DNA from 2 places in the Pseudomonas sp. GW821-FHT03E01 genome. Region 1 is predicted to be linked to the other one. Evidence: predicted binding sites of a transcription regulator. Region 1 holds the regulator's gene; the other holds the start of a gene.
What was found. Region 1 encodes FliA, which starts transcription of late flagellar genes. Its sites were predicted from a motif close to CTAAAGTTTNNNNNNNNNNNGCCGNTAA; they were not measured.
Positions count from the first base shown of each region.

Region 2: a site for FliA is predicted at 2,332-2,359, ahead of motA (flagellar motor stator protein MotA). Genes of this name have one in related genera too.

Region 1 covers NZ_JBWKUI010000011.1:147,757-155,141, reverse strand. The annotation lists gene AC07VO_RS19540 (chemotaxis protein CheA) at 1-404, opposite strand, end outside; gene AC07VO_RS19535 (protein phosphatase CheZ) at 442-1,230, opposite strand; gene AC07VO_RS19530 (chemotaxis response regulator CheY) at 1,252-1,623, opposite strand; gene fliA (RNA polymerase sigma factor FliA) at 1,791-2,531, opposite strand; gene fleN (flagellar synthesis regulator FleN) at 2,528-3,358, opposite strand; gene flhF (flagellar biosynthesis GTPase FlhF) at 3,475-4,800, opposite strand; gene flhA (flagellar biosynthesis protein FlhA) at 4,812-6,941, opposite strand; gene AC07VO_RS19505 (hypothetical protein) at 7,335-7,385, shown strand, end outside.
Region 2 covers NZ_JBWKUI010000002.1:416,000-423,384, reverse strand. The annotation lists gene AC07VO_RS04845 (sterol desaturase family protein) at 1-251, opposite strand, end outside; gene motB (flagellar motor protein MotB) at 362-1,408, opposite strand; gene motA (flagellar motor stator protein MotA) at 1,412-2,263, opposite strand; gene AC07VO_RS04830 (HDOD domain-containing protein) at 2,430-3,962, shown strand; gene rhdA (thiosulfate sulfurtransferase) at 4,059-4,874, shown strand; gene asd (archaetidylserine decarboxylase) at 4,893-5,753, shown strand; gene AC07VO_RS04815 (cyclic-di-GMP receptor FimW-related protein) at 5,889-7,385, shown strand, end outside.

The DNA.
Region 1 (7,385 bases):
GGTGCAGCTTCCATTTGCGGCTCGGCCAGACGGGCCAGCGCCGCGAGTAATTCAGGCGTGGCAGCCGTGATCGGGCTGCGTTCGCGGACTTCGCTGAACATGCTGTTCACCGCGTCCAGCGCTTCGAGAACCACGTCCATCAGTTCCGAGTCGACGCGACGCTCACCCTTGCGCAGGATGTCGAACACGTTCTCGGCGATGTGACAGCACTCCACCAGCTCGTTGAGCTGGAGGAAGCCGGCGCCCCCTTTTACAGTGTGAAAACCGCGAAAAATTGCATTGAGCAAGTCCGCATCATCAGGTCGGCTTTCCAGCTCGACCAGCTGCTCGGACAGTTGCTCTAGAATCTCGCCGGCCTCAACCAGGAAATCCTGAAGGATCTCTTCATCGGCGCCGAAGCTCATTAAGGGGGTGCTCCTACAGGTCTAAAAACCCAGAAAACTAAAATCCAAGACTGGATAACAAATCGTCCACATCGTCCTGACCGGACACAACGTCTTCTCTTTTATCGGCATGAATCTGCGGACCTTCACCCTGAGAGAGATGTTTTTGTGGATCTTTTTCAGCAAGCATCGCCTCACGGTCGTGTTCGATACCCGCAAAGCGGTCTACGTGACTGGCCATGAGCACGAGCTTGAGCAGATTGCTTTCAACTTCGGTGACCAATTGGGTCACACGCTTGATCACCTGACCGGTGAGGTCCTGGTAATCCTGGGCCAGCAGAATGTCGTTGAGGTTGCTCGACACGACGCGGTTGTCTTCACTGCTGCGTGTCAGGAAACCATCGACCCGCCGGGCCAGTTCGCGGAACTCTTCAGCCCCGACTTCGCGACGCATGAACCGTCCCCAATCCGTGCTCAGCGCCTGGGCTTCATCGCTCAGGCTGTTGATCAGCGGCGTGGCGTTTTCCACCAGGTCCATGGTGCGGTTGGCCGCGGCCTCGGTCAGCTTGACCACATAGGACAGGCGCTCGGTGGCATCCGTGATCTGAGACACTTCCTCGGCTTGCGGCATGTGCGGGTCAATCTGGAAATTGACGATCGCGCTATGCAGCTCGCGGGTGAGCTTGCCCACTTCCTGATACAGGCCGCGGTCACGGGTCTGGTTGAGCTCATGGATCAGTTGCACAGCGTCGCCAAACTTGCCTTTTTCAAGGCTGTCGACCAGTTCGACCGCGTGTTTTTTCAGGGTCGACTCAAAATCGCCCTGTGAAGATTCGTTATGCTCCATAGCTCCCCCGTGCGCAGTACATCAGCCGATGCGTTCGAAAATCTTCTCGATTTTTTCTTTCAACGCCTGGGCTGTGAAGGGTTTGACCACATAGCCGTTAACACCGGCCTGGGCCGCTTCGATGATTTGCTCGCGCTTGGCTTCGGCGGTCACCATCAGCACCGGCAGGTGCTTGAGCCTTTCATCGGCGCGCACCGCACGAAGCAGGTCGATGCCGGTCATACCGGGCATGTTCCAGTCGGTAACCAGAAAATCGAAGTTACCGCTTTGCAGCATCGGCAACCCGGTCAGCCCGTCATCGGCTTCGGCGGTGTTGGTGAACCCAAGGTCACGCAACAGGTTTTTTATGATCCGCCGCATCGTTGAGAAGTCATCAACGATGAGGATTTTCATGTTCTTGTCCAATTCGACCTCCAAGCAGTCTTAAACGCGCCCAGCACCTGGACGCGCCATTTCAATCAATCCGGCAAAGCACTCAATGACTGTCTGGAGCACAACAGATCGAGACCGGTACGGTTCAACACCACACCAGCTCCATTCGCAGTGTCCCCACACTGCCTTCAGCGCGCTCGCCACTCCCCCAAACGCCCCCGCAAACGGGCCGCGCACTGGCTGTGTAACTGGCTGACCCGCGACTCGCTGACCCCCAGGACCTCACCGATTTCCTTGAGATTCAACTCTTCGTCGTAGTACAGCGCCAACACCAGTCGCTCACGCTCCGGCAAATTGGCAATCGCGTCCGCCAGCGCCGCCTGGAAGCGTTCATCTTCCAGATCGCGTGACGGCTCGAGATGAGCACTCGCGCCATCCTCATGCAGCCCTTCGTGTTCGCCGTCCTGCAACAGATCGTCGAAACTGAATAACCGGCTGCCCAGGGTGTCGTTCAAAATCCCGTAATAATCGTCGAGACTCAATTGGAGTTCGGCCGCAACTTCGTGATCTTTAGCGTCACGGCCGGTTTTAGCTTCAATCGAGCGAATCGCGTCGCTGACCATGCGGGTATTGCGGTGGACCGAACGTGGCGCCCAGTCCCCCTTGCGCACTTCATCGAGCATCGCGCCGCGGATTCGAATGCCCGCGTACGTCTCGAAACTCGCGCCTTTGCTGGCGTCGTATTTGGTTGATACTTCAAGCAGGCCGATCATCCCGGCCTGGATCAGGTCTTCGACCTGGACACTGGCCGGCAGACGCGCCAGCAAGTGGTAGGCAATGCGTTTGACCAGTGGCGCGTAACGCTCGATCAGCTCGTACTGCGCGTCACGTGCCGACTGCTTGTAGAGGTTGTAACCGCTGGCTGTCATAGCACGGGTCCTGCAGTTTGTTGCACGAGGCGCTCGACGAAAAACTCCAGATGTCCACGAGGGTTGGCCGGCAGTGGCCAGGTATCGACTTTCTGCGCAATGGCCTTGAACGCCAGGGCGCACTTGGAACGCGGAAAGGCTTCATACACCGCGCGTTGCTTCTGCACGGCCTTGCGTACGCTTTCGTCGTAAGGCACTGCGCCGACGTATTGTAAGGCGACGTCGAGGAAGCGATCCGTGACCTTGGTCAACTTGGCGAACAGGTTGCGGCCTTCCTGCGGGCTCTGCGCCATGTTGGCCAGGACGCGGAAGCGGTTCATGCCGTAGTCGCGGTTAAGCAGTTTGATCAGCGCGTAGGCGTCGGTGATCGAGGTCGGTTCGTCGCACACCACCAGCAAGACTTCCTGCGCGGCGCGCACGAAGCTGACTACCGAGTCACCAATGCCCGCAGCGGTGTCGATCACCAATACGTCGAGGTTGTCGCCGATATCACTGAACGCCTGGATCAGGCCGGCATGCTGGGCCGGGCTCAGATGAACCATGCTCTGGGTGCCGGAGGCGGCCGGGACGATGCGGATACCGCCAGGCCCTTGCAACAGCACGTCGCGCAGCTCACAGCGGCCTTCGATCACGTCGGCCAGCGTGCGTTTGGGTGTCAGTCCCAACAGAACGTCGACGTTCGCCAGCCCCAGATCGGCATCCAGCAGCATGACGCGCCGGCCGAGCTCAGCTAGAGCCAGGGACAAGTTCACTGACACGTTAGTCTTCCCGACGCCACCTTTGCCGCCGGTCACCGCGATCACCTGTACGGGATGCATGCTGCCCATGTTATTTCTTTACCTTGTCTTACTTAGACGGAGGCCACATTACTGGCTGCGCGTTCACCATCGGAACAATGCATGGCAGACCATCGATGTAGGTACAAAAAATGTTCATTAACACCTCAGCCAACCTGCTTGGTCGGGCTGTGGTAAATATCAGCGAACATGTCAGCCATGGCTTCTTCGCTGGGTTCTTCCTGCATTTGTACGCTAACGGCGCGGCTGACCAACTGATGACGACGTGGCAGATGCAAATCATCCGGAATCCGTGGACCATCGGTCAGGTAAGCCACCGGCAACTCATGACTGATCGCCAGGCTCAACACCTCGCCCAGACTTGCCGTTTCATCCAGTTTAGTCAGGATGCAGCCGGCGAGGCCGCAGCGTTTGTAACTGTGATAAGCGGCAGTTAGAACCTGTTTCTGGCTGGTGGTTGCCAGGACCAGATAATTTTTTGATTTGATGCCGCGCCCGGCCAGGCTTTCGAGCTGCATCCGCAGTGCCGGATCGCTGGCCTGAAGGCCGGCGGTATCGATCAGCACCACGCGTTTGCGCAGCAAGGGCTCCAGCGCCTGCACCAGGGATTGACCTGGATCGACGTGGGTCACCGACACGTTAAGGATCCGGCCCAGCGTCTTGAGCTGTTCCTGGGCACCAATGCGATAGCTGTCCATGCTCACCAGCGCGATGTTCTGCGCGCCGTACTTGAGCACGTAACGGGCCGCGAGCTTGGCCAGTGTGGTGGTCTTGCCCATGCCGGCGGGTCCGACCATGGCAATCACCCCACCCTCTTCCAGCGGCTCGATTTCCGGGGTAGCGATCATCCGCGCCAGGTGCGCGAGCAGCATGCGCCAGGCCTGACGAGGCTCTTCAATGTCGGTAATCAGTGCCAGCAGATCGCGCGACAACGGGCCGGACAGGCCGATGCGTTGCAGGCGACGCCAGAGGTTGGCCTGGGCCGGACGGCTGCCTTGCAGCTGATTCCAGGCCAGCGAGCCAAGCTGCACTTCCATCAGTTCACGCAGGCTGTTGAGCTCGAAACGCATCGAATCGAATGCGCGCGGATCGACACCGGTCGCCGCAGCAGGCGCGGGGGCCGGACGCCGAGGTTCGGCGAGCGCCGGTTCGATCAGCGGTTCGGCAGCGGTCAACGGCAGGCCGGCGAACAACTGGCGATTGGTGGTCTTGTCGCTCTCGCCATCGCCGCGCAGGCTCAGTTCGGCCTGGGCGGTGACGATCCGCGACTGGGTCTTGCGCAGCTCATCCTCGAGTTCCATGTTCGGAACACGCGGGGCCAGCGCCGACAATTTGTAATCCAGGGCAGCCGTCAGCTCGACACCGCCGGCGATCCGGCGATTGCCAATGATGGCGGCATCAGCGCCCAGCTCATCACGAACCAGTTTCATGGCCTGACGCATATCGGCGGCGAAAAAACGCTTAACTTGCATAAACCACTACCTCAGCCGTTGGGCCCTACTGTCGCAACGATGGTCACTTGCTTGTTGTCAGGAATTTCCTGGTAAGCCAACACGTGCAAACCCGGCACTGCCAGCCGACCGAATCGCGAGAGCATCGCGCGAACCGGACCGGCCACCAGCAGAATCACCGGCTGACCTTGCATTTCCTGACGCTGCGCCGCATCGATCAACGAGCGTTGCAGTTTTTCCGCCATGCTTGGCTCCAGCAGAACGCCCTCTTCCGAGCCTTGTCCTGCCTTCTGAAGACTATTGAGCAATATTTGTTCCAACCTTGGTTCCAAGGTGATCACAGGCAGCTCCGACTCAGTGCCTACAATGCTTTGCACGATTGCACGGGATACGCCGACGCGCACTGCGGCCACCAAAGCGGCGGTATCTTGACTCTTGGCGGCGTTGTTCGCGATGGCTTCGGCGATGCTGCGGATGTCCCGCACCGGCACCTGTTCGGCCAGCAACGCCTGCAAGACTTTGAGCAGTTGCGACAGCGAAACCACCCCCGGCACCAACTCTTCGGCCAGTTTCGGTGAGCTTTTGGCCAGCAATTGCATGAGTTGCTGGACTTCTTCGTGGCCGATCAGTTCGCTGGAGTGCTTGTACAGAATCTGGTTCAAGTGGGTCGCCACCACCGTACTGGCATCGACCACGGTGTAACCGAGGGATTGCGCCTGGGCACGCTGGCTGATTTCGATCCACACCGCTTCCAGGCCAAAAGCCGGATCTTTGGCGGTGATGCCATTGAGCGTGCCGTAGACCTGACCCGGGTTGATCGCCAGTTCGCGCTCCGGGTAAATCTCCGCTTCAGCCAGGATCACGCCCATCAGGGTCAGGCGATAGGCGCTAGGCGCCAGGTCGAGGTTGTCACGGATATGCACAGTCGGCATCAGGAAGCCCAGGTCCTGGGAGAGCTTTTTACGCACACCCTTGATCCGCGCCAGCAACTGCCCACCCTGGTTGCGATCCACCAGCGGAATCAGGCGGTAGCCCACTTCCAGGCCAATCATGTCGATCGGCGTCACGTCATCCCAGCCAAGCTCCTTGGTTTCCTGAGCCCGGGCCGGTGACGGCAGCAACTCCTGCTGACGCTTGACCTCTTGCAGGGCCTGAACCTTGACCGCGTTCTGCTTCTTCCAGAACAGGTAAGCGCCACCGGCCGCCAGGGCTGCCATGGACAGAAAGGAGACGTGTGGCATGCCGGGCACCAGGCCCATCACCGCCATCAAGCCTGCGGCCACCGCCAAGGCTTTCGGCGAGGCGAACATCTGACGATTGATTTGTTTACCCATGTCTTCCGAGCCGGAAGCACGGGTCACCATGATCGCGGCGGCGGTCGACAACAGCAGTGATGGCAATTGCGCCACCAAACCGTCACCGATGGTCAACAGCGCATAAACCTTGCCGGCATCACCAAAGCTCATGCCGTGCTGGAAGATACCCACCGCCATGCCGCCGATCAGGTTGATGAACAGAATCAGCAGACCGGCGATGGCATCACCGCGCACGAATTTGCTGGCACCGTCCATGGAACCGTAGAACTCGGCCTCCTGGGCGACTTCCATCCGGCGCAGTTTCGCCTGGTTCTGATCGATCAGGCCGGCGTTCAAGTCGGCGTCGATCGCCATCTGTTTACCGGGCATCGCGTCGAGGGTGAAACGCGCGCTCACCTCGGAAATCCGCCCGGCGCCCTTGGTTACCACGACGAAGTTGATGATCATCAAAATCGCGAAGACCACGATACCGACCACGTAGTTACCGCCGATCACCACTTCACCGAAGGCCTGGATCACCTTACCGGCGGCGGCATGGCCGTCCTGACCGTGGAGCATCACCACCCGCGTGGAGGCCACGTTCAGCGCCAGTCGCAGCAATGTCGCCACCAGCAGAATGGTCGGGAACACCGCAAAATCCAGCGGCCGCAAGGCGTACACGCAGACCAGCAACACGACGATGGACAAGGCAATGTTGAAGGTGAAAAACACGTCCAGCAGGAACGGCGGCACCGGCAACATCATCATGGCCAGCATGACCAGCAGCAACAGCGGCACGCCCAGATTGCCCCGACTGAGGTCGGCGACGTTTGTGCGGGCACTGTTGATTAACTGAGAGCGATCCACCGGTTTTCCCCGTTCCTTTAAAGCAAACTTTTGACGCCTGAAGCAGGCGCAGGGCGGCTATTGCAAGAAGCCTTCCAACTTTTGCCAAGGAGGGAAATAGATAGATTTGTTGAGCCCGGGGTAGCAGCTGCCGAGCTGCGCGAGGCTGCGTTCGGCTGCGCAGCAGTCGCAAATCCTGTGCGAGGACTGCGTCCTCGAACGCAGCCTCGCAAGCTCGGCAGCTGCTACGAACAAGGTGGATCAGAGGCGGGACATGACATCGCTCAAGTTCACTGCCCCACCATTCGTCCAAAGACCTGCACAGCCGTAAGTTTTGATAGTAGCCAAAACGGCCTTATGGGTATTGGATGGTGATCATCAGCGTTGGTAATACCAAGCGCCGGAGCAGCGATCATGCCCAAGAAAGCGGTCAAGTCATTCAACGACGCCAAAGGCTTCGATCTG
Region 2 (7,385 bases), on a different contig from region 1:
TTGAGCAGGATATTCAGGGTGCCCAGGCTGAAAGACAGTACCAGCCCAAGCAATAGCGTGGTGCGCGCAAACTGTTCGTCGTACACCTTGCGCAGTTCGGCGGTGGTCAGCCATTCGGGAAAGAGAAAGCACAATACCGCCAGCAGGCTCAATAGCCCGAGCGTGGCTGAGATGTAGCCACTGACCCGCCCTTCACCAAACTTGAAGGGTGCATTGCCATGCTGCTGAAAATAGGACTTGAGTCTTTCCATTACTGATCTTCCATGATTCCGAAAACAAACTTGCAGTGAGTCGAGTCAGTGCGACGCTGCAGTGACGCAGCCAGAAACAGAAAAGCCACTCATGGTGGCTTTTCTGCAGGTTATTGCTTGGGCGGTACAGCGGGTTTGGGCGGTTCGCCCGGCTTCGGCGCCGGATTATCAAACAGATTCAAACGCTCACGAAGTTCGTGTGCCGGCAGCGGTTCCTTATCCGCCGGCAATGCGTTCGGATCGGCTGGCGGCGCATGCACTTCGCCCGGGCCACCCTGCCCTTGCGTCGGCGCTGGCGCCGGTTCGGCACCTTGTTCACCTTCGATGGCGCGCTGGGCTTTCTTGGTCAGCACCACGATGTCGATCCGGCGGTTGACCGGATTGAACGGGTTCTCCCTGTCGAACAGCGCCGACGAGGCATAACCGACGACTCGCGCGACCTGGGCATCCGGATAACTGCCGGCGACCAATGCACGACGAGCCGCGTTGGCGCGATTGGCCGAGAGTTCCCAGTTACCGAAATCGCCGGTGCCCGAGTACGGCTTGGCATCGGTGTGGCCGCTGATGCTGATCTTGTTCGGCACCGCTTTGATGGTATCGGCCATGGCCAGCAGAATGTCTTCGAAGTACGGCTTCAGACGCGCACTGCCGGAGTCGAACATCGGGCGGTTTTCGGCGTCCATGATCTGGATGCGCAAACCATCCTGGGTGATCTCGAAGAGGATCTGGTCCTTGAATTTCTGCAATTGCGGGTTTTCATTGACCTTGTTCTGCAACTCTTGCAGCAACAACTCCAGGCGTTCCTTCTCGACCTGCTCGGCCATGCCTTCAACCTGCTCGGCGTCGATGGTCACCTTGTCTGGCTGCGGCTGAGATTTCACCTCCGGGTTGAGGGTGTTCTCCGGCGCCAGGGTCGGCGTGCCGCCCAGGTCGATGATGTACGGTGTACCGCTTTCGGAAAACCCGACCGGGTCCTTGAAGTAACCGGCGATGGCGATCTTCTGTTCAGGCGTCGCGGTGGACAGCAGCCACAACACCAGGAAGAACGCCATCATCGCCGTCGCGAAGTCCGCGAAGGCGATTTTCCAGGCGCCCCCGTGATGCCCTCCGGCGATGCGCTTGACGCGCTTGATGATTATCGGCTGGTTATTTTCCATGACTTAACGACCGCGAACCGCTTGTTCCAGCTCAGCGAAGCTAGGACGGTGCGCCGGGTACAGAACCTTGCGACCGAACTCCACCGCCAGCGACGGCGGCATCCCGGAAGCCGAAGCCACCAGCGAAGCCTTGATGGCTTCGTAGGTGTTCAGTTCTTCCTTGGCATCGTGAGCCAGGGAGTGGGCCAGCGGACCAAAGAAACCGTAGGCCGCGAGAATACCGAAGAAGGTACCGACCAGTGCCGCACCCACGTGCAGACCGATGGACTTCTGGTCGCCTTCGCCCAGGGATGCCATGGTCACCACGATCCCCAATACCGCCGCGACGATACCGAAACCGGGCATGGCGTCGGCGATGCCGTTCACCGCGTGGGACGGGTGCTCGAGGTCTTCCTTGAGGCTGTAGAGTTCCATGTCGAACAGGCCTTCCAGCTCATGGGGGGCCATGTTGCCGGAGGACATGATGCGCAGGTAATCGCAGATGAACGCGGTCATGCGTTCGTCTTTGAGCACCGCCGGGTACTTGGCGAAGATCGGGCTCGCGGCGGCATCTTCGATGTCGCCTTCGATCGCCATCATGCCTTCGCGACGGCTCTTGTTGAGGATCTCGTAAATCAGCCCCAGCACTTCCAGGTAGAAGGTGTGGTTGAAACGCGAGCTGAACATGCCCAAGGACTTCTTGAGCACGTGCATTGTCATGTGGCCGGGGTTGGCCTGCAGGAAGGCGCCAAGGGCCGCGCCACCGATAATCATCACCTCGAAAGGCTGGATGAGAGCGGCAATCTTGCCGTGGGAAAGCACGTATCCGCCGAGCACGCTCGCGAATACGACGATGATGCCGATAATTTTAGCCATAGGTAGGAGAGCACTTACTGAGTCGGGTTCAAGGTCATATTCGGAAGTTAAAAAATCTCTTCTTCTACTTATCGGCAAAACTGCGCCAGACTATAGCCAGTTAAGGCGAAAAGCTAATTTGACCCGTTCAGGGCATAGGTAAAGCAGACGATGATCGCGTCCAGACATGGCTAACGAAACGAACGTCCCAACGCCAAAACCAACCACGCTTGAAGGCTGGGTCAAGCTTCTCGATGGCGTGCGCCTGCCGGTTCCGCAAGCCAGCCACGACCGGGTCTGCAAAGCCATCCGCGATAACCGCAGTTCCCTGCGCGACATCGCCGAACTGATGCAGGAAAGCCCGGCCCTGGCCTTGAGCGTGATTCGCGAAGCCAACCGTCACACCCATGGCAGCATGACCGAGCCTGCTGAAAACCTTGAGGTGGCGATCAATCGCCTCGGTTTGAAACGCACCGAAGAACTGCTCGACCGCCTGCCCGCCGAACCCCAATTGCAAATCCCCGTCGCCCTGCGCCAGCTTCAACTGATCAGCCAGCACGCCACTCAACAGGCCAACGGCTTTTTCGCCAGTCGCCTGGCGCGACTGTGGCAGGACATCCACTGGGGCAGCCTGCTGTTTCTTTCGCCACTCTGGCCCATGGCGCTGACCCACCCGCAGTTGCTTGAAGAATGGGAGCTGCGGGTTATCCATAAAGGCGAGTCGGCACGCAAAGTCGAAAAGCAATTGTTCGGCGTGCGCCTGCTGGACATCTGTCTGGCACTGGTGGACGTCTGGCGCCTGCCGATCTGGGTACAGCAAGGTTATCGGCTGCTGCGCAGCGAACAACGTGAGCTGGTGAAAGTCCTGCGCATCGCGCGCGACAGCGACCACCCATTGCGCCAACAGAACCGCCTTGATGACGACCCGACGTTACGCCGCTGGCTCAATCAGCCTGCCAATACCGTGCTGCTGGCCAACGGTCTGGCGTTGGCGGCACAACAGGCCTGGGACAGCCCCCACTGCGAGCGCTGGCAGTACCTGACCAGTCTTTACCTGCAAATGCCGATGGATGAGGTGCAACAACAATTGCACCAGCAGGCCGCCAACAGCGCTCGTCAACACGCTATGCCGGACCTCTGGCACGCGGCCGAATCGCTGATCTGGCCACCGGGTGCGCACCGCGTGCATGCCGGTTTGTTGCCCGCACCGGCACCGACCACCGAAGACCTGGCGAAGTGGCGCAAGCAATGCGCCGAATTGCTGGTGGAGCCGAGCCGCTTTACCAATGCCATGCACTTGACCACATCGGCCCGGGACGCCCTGGTGGCGTGTGGCATGCGCCGGGTGATGATTCTGATGGCCGATCGCACGCACGCCAATTTGCGTGTGCACCAGACCGCCGGGCTGCCCAAGGAAGTGGCCGGCCTGAACCTGGTGGTCAGTCAGAGCACCGTGCTGCAACGCCTGCTCGCGCAACAGGCCCAGGTGCGCCTGACGCCGGCCAACAACGCACAATTCTCGGCCCTGCTGCCAGCCAGCCTGCGCTCACAGTTCAGCGGCGAACACCTGCTGCTGCGCTCACTGGTCAACAACGGCCGGGTGATCATGATCGTGGTAGCGGATCAGGGCGGCGGACCGTTCTCGGAAATCACCGTGCAAGCGTTCGGCAAAACCTCTCAATGCATCGAAAAGGCCCTGCACAGCTTTAGCCACCGCTAGGGCCTGTTATCAGTTATTTCCTGCCCCAAAATAACTGATAACAGGCCCTCATGACGCTGCGCTACAATCCTCCCCTTTGTGCTCTGGAGACCTCACATGTCTGACTTCTCTGGCTTGGCGCTGGTGATCGAACCGAGCGACCTGCTCCCGCGTCTCGACTCCCGCGAACTGATTCTGGTGGACCTGACCAGCAGCGCCCGCTATGCCGAAGGGCATATCCCCGGTGCACGCTTTGTCGATCCAAAACGCACTCAGCTGGGGCAGGCACCTGCGCCTGGCCTGTTGCCGACCCACGCCGCGCTTGAAGCATTGTTCGGCGAACTGGGGCACAACCCCGATGCAGTCTATGTCGTCTATGACGACGAAGGCGGCGGTTGGGCCGGGCGCTTTATCTGGCTGCTGGATGTCATCGGCCACAGCAAATATCACTATGTCGACGGCGGCCTGCCGGCCTGGCTGGCGGAAGGCTTGCCCATGTCGATCCAGATCCCGCCGGCAGTCGGCGGCCCGGTCGCCCTGACCCTGCACGACGAACCTGTCGCCACCCGCGAATACCTGCAAAGCCGCCTCGGCGCCGCTGACCTGGCGATCTGGGACGCACGCGGCCCGCTGGAATACTCCGGCGAGAAAGTGCTGGCGGCCAAGGGCGGGCACATTCCCGGCGCGGTCAATTTCGAGTGGACCGCTGGCATGGATCAGGCGCGCAACCTGCGCATCCGCACCGACATGCCGAAAATCCTGGAACAACTCGGCATTACCAAAGACAAAGAAGTCATTACCCACTGCCAGACACACCATCGTTCTGGCTTCACCTATCTGGTGGCCAAGGCGCTCGGTTATCCGCGGGTCAAAGGCTACGCCGGCTCCTGGGGCGAATGGGGCAACCACCCTGACACGCCCGTAGAGATTTAAGTTTTTCAAGGACAGTTAATGAATCAGCGTTTGTTTATCCTCAGCCAATACCTGCTGCCCCATCACTTGCTCTCGCGACTGGCCGGCTGCATTGCCGAATGCCGTGTGCGCTGGTTCAAGAACGCCTTTACCGCCTGGTTCGCCAAGCGTTATCAAGTGGACATGTCCCAGGCGCTGGTCGAAGACCTGACCGCTTACGAGCACTTCAATGCGTTCTTCACCCGCGCCTTGAAAGACGGCGCTCGCCCGCTGGATCAAACCCCGGGCGCGATCCTCAGCCCGGCTGACGGTGCCGTCAGCCAGCTCGGCCCGATCGAACACGGTCGCGTTTTCCAGGCCAAGGGCCACAGCTTCAGCGTGCTGGAACTGCTGGGTGGCGACGCAGCCAACGCAGCGCCCTTCATGGGCGGCGATTTCGCCACCATTTACCTGTCGCCGAAAGACTATCACCGTGTGCACATGCCGCTGGCCGGCACTCTGCGCGAAATGGTCTACATCCCCGGCCGCATCTTCTCGGTCAACCAGACCACCGCTGAAAACGTTCCGGAACTGTTCGCCCGCAACGAGCGTGTAGCGTGCATTTTCGACACTGAACGCGGCCCGATGGCCGTGGTACTGGTGGGCGCGATGATTGTGGCGTCGATCGAAACCGTTTGGGCTGGCTTGGTCACACCGCCAAAACGCGAGCTGAAAACCTTCCGCTACGACGAAGCGGCCCGTGCGCCGATTCACTTGGAAAAAGGTGCGGAACTGGGTCGTTTCAAGCTCGGTTCTACGGCGGTCGTGCTGTTCGGGCCGGATCAAGTGAAATGGACTGAAGGGCTGGGCGCCCTTTCGCCAGTGCAGATGGGCCAGGGCATCGGCCTGCCAACCTCCTGATCCCTCGATCCGATCCCACGAACGCCTTTCGTGGGATCGGGCATTTCCTCCCGCTGCGCCCCCTCCTCCAGCGTTCATAGCTGCTACAGTCAAAGTCATTCGTTGCCCATTTCACGGTCGGAGTTTGTCCACGGCATGAATGAGACCAATCCTGCCCTGCTGCTACGCGCACCGATCCCGACGCAGTCGCGCCTGTCTTTCTGCGAAGCCACGCCACGCGACCTCAAGCGCTGGATCGCCAACCTGCCCAAAGCCAACATCGGTGAAACCGCTCGCCAGTTGTATCAAGGCCTGAGCGAACTCAACCAGTTGCTCACACCCAGCGACAATCGCCTGCAATTGCTCGAATTGCTGCGGCCCGAGGTGTATTACGTCTGCAAGCACCTGGAGCGGCATTTCCTGCATCAGGCCATTGTGCTCGACGAGCGTTCGCGCAAAATCGCCAACCTTTGCCAGGCGCTGCAGAGCCACTTGGCGATCGGCTACAAGCAGATCGTCGTCCGCATCGCACCGCGCTTCAGTAAAGACCGTGCGCCGCTGCTGACCCAGTCATTGCAACGTGCCGTCCATTGCTTGAACGGTACTTTGATCCGCGCAACTGAGCTCTATTGCCCGGCGCCCGAAGGGCTGTGGCTGGAACTGCATCAGCTGTACCGGATCGGCTGCGAACATCAGCTGCAACGTCAGAGCGTGCGCGATGAACTGGCCAGCCAGACGCAAAGCCTGAGTATCGAGCAGACCTACGTTGTCGCCCTCCTGCTGGGTGCTTCACGCTGCAATCAACTGCGCCAGAACCAGATCGCCCGGCTCGCCGAGGTGCTGGAACCCTGGAGCCAATGGATCAAGCTGCAACCCTTTAAACCGGACAACGGGCTGTTTGCCATCGTCCCGGATCTCGACAGCGGCCCGCGTTATCGCGTCAAGTTCCCGGCCGAACACCAGGAGCGCTTGTTGGGGATCGACCCGCAGCCCCTGGTCGCCGCCATCGAAACCCATCTGCAACAATCGGCCGACAAGGCATCGCCGCTGCCGGTTCCGATGGGCCTCAATCTGGATACGCTGCAACACCTGCATGCCGCCTGGGGGCAGGCCTCCGAGCGCGGCTTCCAGCGCACCGTCGGCCACGGCACGTTGACCCTGTGCGTGGGCATGAGCGCCCTGCACTTTTATCTCGGTGGCAAACGCCCGTTCAACGACATCCTGAAAAAACCCGGCGCCCGTCCCGCGCAGTTCTCGGCAACCGAGCCGACAGGACGCGCCAAGGACCAATGGAAACAGGCCTTCGACGCCGCCCCCCATGGCACGGCAGACACGCTGCTGCCCTACGAAGAGATCGAATATCCACACCTTCAGAAACATGACAACCACGAGGCGTCCGGCCAACAGCATTTCCCGACCTACGCGCTACCGGTGATCAATCACAGCCCTGGCGGTTATTGCCTGGCCTGGCCCGGCGCAGTGCCTGCCGAACTGCAGGCTGGCGAAATGGTCGGTATCGAGGATACGGCCGGTCAAGGCTGGAGCGTTGCCGTGGTGCGCTGGATCCGCCAGGTACGGGGCGGTGGCACGCAGATGGGTATCGAGCAGGTTGCGCCTTACGCCGAGCCCTGCGGCCTGCAACTGATTCGCTCC